One region of the Mesorhizobium sp. WSM1386 genome, then DNA from elsewhere that is predicted to be linked to it. Evidence: riboswitches for the same ligand, from Rfam matches in the RefSeq annotation. Region 1 holds a riboswitch; the other holds the start of a gene.
The links. Region 1 has a riboswitch for S-adenosylmethionine ahead of AC0NIH_RS32390 (O-succinylhomoserine sulfhydrylase). Riboswitches for the same ligand answer to the same signal wherever they lie in the genome.

Region 1 (2,195 bases):
CCTGGTGGTAGTCAGAGCTCAGCCCGCAGGGCGGAAATGCTTGGACAGCTTCAGGCCCTGCGCTTGGTAGTTGGAGCCGAGATCGGTGCCGTAGAGCGCCTGCGGCCGCTTCAGCATGTGCTCGTAGACCAGCCGGCCGACGATCTGGCCATGGTCGAGGATGAACGGCACTTCGTGGCTGCGCACTTCGAGCACCGCCCGGCTGCCGGTGCCGCCGGACGCCGAATGACCGAAGCCCGGATCGAAGAAGCCGGCATAGTGGACGCGGAATTCGCCAACGAGCGGATCGAAGGGTGTCATCTCGGCGGCATAGAGAGGCGGCACGTGCACCGCTTCCTGGCTGACGAGGATGTAGAATTCGTCGGGATCGAGCACCAGTTCGCCGGCGCCGCTCTTGTGGATCGGCTCCCAGAAGTCGACGACATCCTGCGCGGCGCGCTTGTCCACGTCGACGAGACCGGTGTGATGCTTGCCGCGATAGCCGACCAGGCCATCCTTGTCGCCGTTGAGGTCGATCGACAGTGCGATGCCGCCGCCGGAAATGTTCGGTGGTTCGGTGGCGACCAGCATCTCGGCACGGTGCAGTTCATGCAATTCGGCTTCCGAGAGCAGTGCGTTGCCGGTGCGGAAGCGTATCTGCGACAGGCGCGAACCGGTGCGCGCGACGATCGGGAAGGTGCGCGGGCTGACTTCCAGATAGAGCGGACCGTTGTAGCCGGCGGCGATCTTGTCGAACTCGTGGCCGCGGTCGGTCATGACGCGGGTGAAGATATCGAGCCGGCCGGTCGAGCTCTTCGGGTTGGCCGAGGCCGAAATCTCCGCCGGCAGCGCCAGGCTTTCGAGCAGCGGCACGATGTAGACGCAGCCGGTTTCCAGCACAGCGCCTTCGGCAAGATTGATCTCGTGCAGCTTCAGGCGATCGAGCTTTTCCGAAACCGTGTGGTTGGGGCCGGGCAGGAAGGAGGCTCGCACCCGCCAGGCCTTGTCCCCGAGCCTGAGATCGAGGCTCGCCGGCTGGATCTGGTCGGCATCGAGCGCGCGCGCCGACTTCAGCGCGCCGGACTGGAACAGCGCCGATATGTCCTGATCGGGAAGAATGCCTGTCTGCCGCAAGGCTGCGCTCCTGGCCGACGATTTTCTTGTCGCACAAACCTCTTAATGAAGCCGGCAATTGACGCAAGCGTGGGACGGGTCTAAAGGGTCGTTATCCCGTGGTGATTTGGCCGGTCGGCTTGCAGCCACGTTAAACAAGTCGCTAAAGGACCGTTGGCCGCAAGGCCGTATGGACCGGTTGCGACTTTCGCGGCCGGTTTTTTTGTGTCTGGAACAAAGCAATGAGCAACAAGAAGCGCGACTGGAAGCCACAGACAGCCCTCGTCCACGGCGGAACCCTGCGTTCCCAATTCGGCGAGACGTCGGAAGCAATGTACCTCACCCAGGGCTATGTCTACGAGACGGCGCAGGCGGCGGAGGCCCGTTTCAAGGGCGAGGAACCAGGCTTCATCTATTCGCGCTACGCCAATCCGACCGTCGACATGTTCGAAAAGCGCATGTGCGCGCTGGAGGGTGCCGAGGATGCGCGCGCCACGGCTTCGGGCATGGCGGCGGTGACGGCGGCACTCTTGTGCAGCGTCAAGGCCGGCGACCATATCGTGGCGGCGCGCGCGCTGTTCGGCTCCTGCCGCTGGGTGGTCGAGACGCTGGCGCCGCGCTACGGCATCGAGGCGACGCTGGTCGATGGCACCGATATCGCCAACTGGGAAAAGGCGGTGAGGCCCAACACCAAGCTGTTCTTCCTGGAAAGCCCGACCAACCCAACGCTGGAAGTGGTCGACATCGCCGCCGTCGCATCGCTGGCCAATTCAATCGGTGCGCGGCTCGTCGTCGACAATGTCTTCGCCACGCCGCTGCAGCAGAAGCCGCTGCAGCTCGGCGCCCACATTGTCGTCTATTCGGCCACCAAGCACATTGACGGCCAGGGCCGTTGTCTCGGCGGCGTCATCCTTTCGGACAAGAAGTGGATCGACGAGAACCTGCACGACTATTTCCGCCACACCGGCCCCAGCCTGTCGCCGTTCAATGCCTGGACGCTGCTGAAGGGACTGGAGACGCTGCCGGTGCGCGTGCGCCAGCAGACGGAAAGCGCCGGCAGGATCGCCGATTTCCTGGCCGAGCAGCCACAGATCGCCCGCGTC
Region 2 (2,195 bases), 1.6 Mb from region 1:
CACATAGGTGCCGGTCGGATTGTTCGGATTGGCGAGGAACACGATCTTCGTGCGCGGCGTAATTGCGGCCAGTATCGCATCGATGTCGGCGCGCTCGTCGGTCTCCTTGACCGCGATCGGCGCGGCACCTGCCGACTGGATGTAGATCTTGTAGACCATGAAGGCGTGTTCAGTGAACACGGCCTCGTCGCCCGGCGCGAGGTAGGTCTGCGCCAGCAGGCCAAGGATCTCGTCGGAACCGTTGGAGCAGATGATGTTCTGCGGGTTGAGGCCATGCACCTCGGCGATCGCCTCGCGCAGCCGCCTCGCCGTGCCATCGGGGTAGACGTCGAGCTTTCCCGCAACCTCCCGCGCGGCCTCGATCGCCTTCGGCGACGGACCGAGCGGGTTCTCGTTCGACGACAGCTTGTAGACCTTGGCGACCCCGGCCGGCGCCGTGCTCTTGCCGGGCACGTAGGCATCTATGTCCATGATGCCCGCGCGCGGCGTTGGACGTGCCCGATCCGGTGTATGGTTCATTTTTTGCAAAATCCGTCGAAACCGCCTCCACCCGGAGGCCGCTGCGGAAATACAAGCCATGGCCCGCAATGTCGAGAGGTGCCATTGGTGCCGGCGGCCGGCCCAGCACCCGGCCCAGTGACCGGCCCAGGACCGGCATTGACGGCGAGCCAGGCGAGTTCTAGAAGGACAGCGACAGTTCCGTGGTGATTTGGCCGGTCGGCTTGCAGCCACGTTAAACAATTCGCTAAAGGGCCGTTTGCGTGACGTAACCGGCTTTGCGAAGGCAATGCCGGTTTTTTGTTGTCCGCTGCCGGCCGGACGAACGCATCGGCGACGCGGAGATCGGCAGCGATTTCCGAGAAAAGCACGGTGCAACAAGAGAGAATTGATGGCCGCTCTGCGCGCAGGAAAGACTAACAACGAGTTCGACACGCCGTCGAGCCCGGTGTTGCGTTTCGGGTCCGACAAGCCGCTCAAGCTCGACGCCGGCACGCTGCTGTCGCCGTTCCAGATCGCTTACCAGACCTATGGCACGCTGAATGATGCTCGCTCCAACGCCATCCTCGTCTGCCATGCGCTGACCGGCGACCAGCATGTCGCCAGCACCAATCCGGTGACCGGCAAGCCGGGCTGGTGGGAAGTCCTGATCGGCCCGGGCCGGATCATCGACACCAACCGTTTCTTCGTCATCTGCTCCAATGTCATCGGCGGCTGCCTGGGTTCGACCGGCCCGGCCTCGACCAACCCCGCCACTGGCAAGCCCTATGGGCTCGACCTGCCGATCATCACCATCCGCGACATGGTGCGGGCGCAGCAGATGCTGATCGACCATTTCGGCATCGAGAAGCTGTTCTGCGTGCTTGGCGGCTCGATGGGCGGCATGCAGGTGCTGGAATGGGCATCGAGCTATCCCGAGCGCGTCTTCTCGGCGCTGCCGATCGCCACTGGCGCGCGCCATTCCTCGCAGAACATCGCCTTCCACGAGGTCGGCCGGCAAGCCGTCATGGCCGACCCGGACTGGCATGGCGGCAAATATTTCGAGCACGGCAAGCGCCCGGAAAAGGGCCTGGCGGTGGCGCGCATGGCCGCCCACATCACCTATCTGTCGGAAGCCGCCCTGCACCGGAAATTCGGTCGCAACCTGCAGGATCGCGAAGCGCTGACCTTCGGCTTCGACGCCGACTTCCAGATCGAGAGCTATCTGCGACACCAGGGCATGACCTTCGTCGACCGCTTCGATGCCAATTCCTATCTCTACATGACGCGGTCGATGGACTATTTCGACCTCGCCGCCGACCATGGCGGCCGGTTGGCGGACGCTTTTGCCGGCACCAAGACCCGGTTCTGCCTGGTGTCCTTCACCAGCGACTGGCTGTTTCCGACCGAGGAGAGCCGCTCCATCGTGCATGCGCTCAACGCCGCCGGCGCCTCGGTGTCCTTCGTCGAGATCGAGACCGATCGCGGCCACGACGCCTTCCTGCTCGACGAACCGGAACTGTTCGCCGCCATCAACGGCTTCATCGGCTCGGCGGCAAGGGCGAGAGGGCTCAGCGCATGACCCCGAACAGTTGTAGACTGTTCGGATCGGGATCATGCGCCAGGCGTCAGCGCATGACCCCGAACAGTTGCAGACTGTTCGGATCGGGATCATGCGCCAGGCGTCAGCGCGTGACCCCGAAAAGTTGCAGACTTTT

Region 2: it holds a riboswitch for S-adenosylmethionine, as region 1 does, so the genes downstream of both, metX (homoserine O-acetyltransferase MetX) here and AC0NIH_RS32390 (O-succinylhomoserine sulfhydrylase) in region 1, are expected to answer to the same signal.

What each region holds. Positions count from the first base shown of each region.
Region 1 is NZ_CM148373.1:6,666,330-6,668,524, forward strand. It holds gene AC0NIH_RS32385 (2'-deoxycytidine 5'-triphosphate deaminase) at 19-1,113, opposite strand; SAM riboswitch at 1,202-1,279, shown strand; gene AC0NIH_RS32390 (O-succinylhomoserine sulfhydrylase) at 1,335-2,195, shown strand, end outside.
Region 2 is NZ_CM148373.1:1,549,553-1,551,747, reverse strand. It holds gene hisC (histidinol-phosphate transaminase) at 1-519, opposite strand, end outside; SAM riboswitch at 692-769, shown strand; gene metX (homoserine O-acetyltransferase MetX) at 890-2,059, shown strand.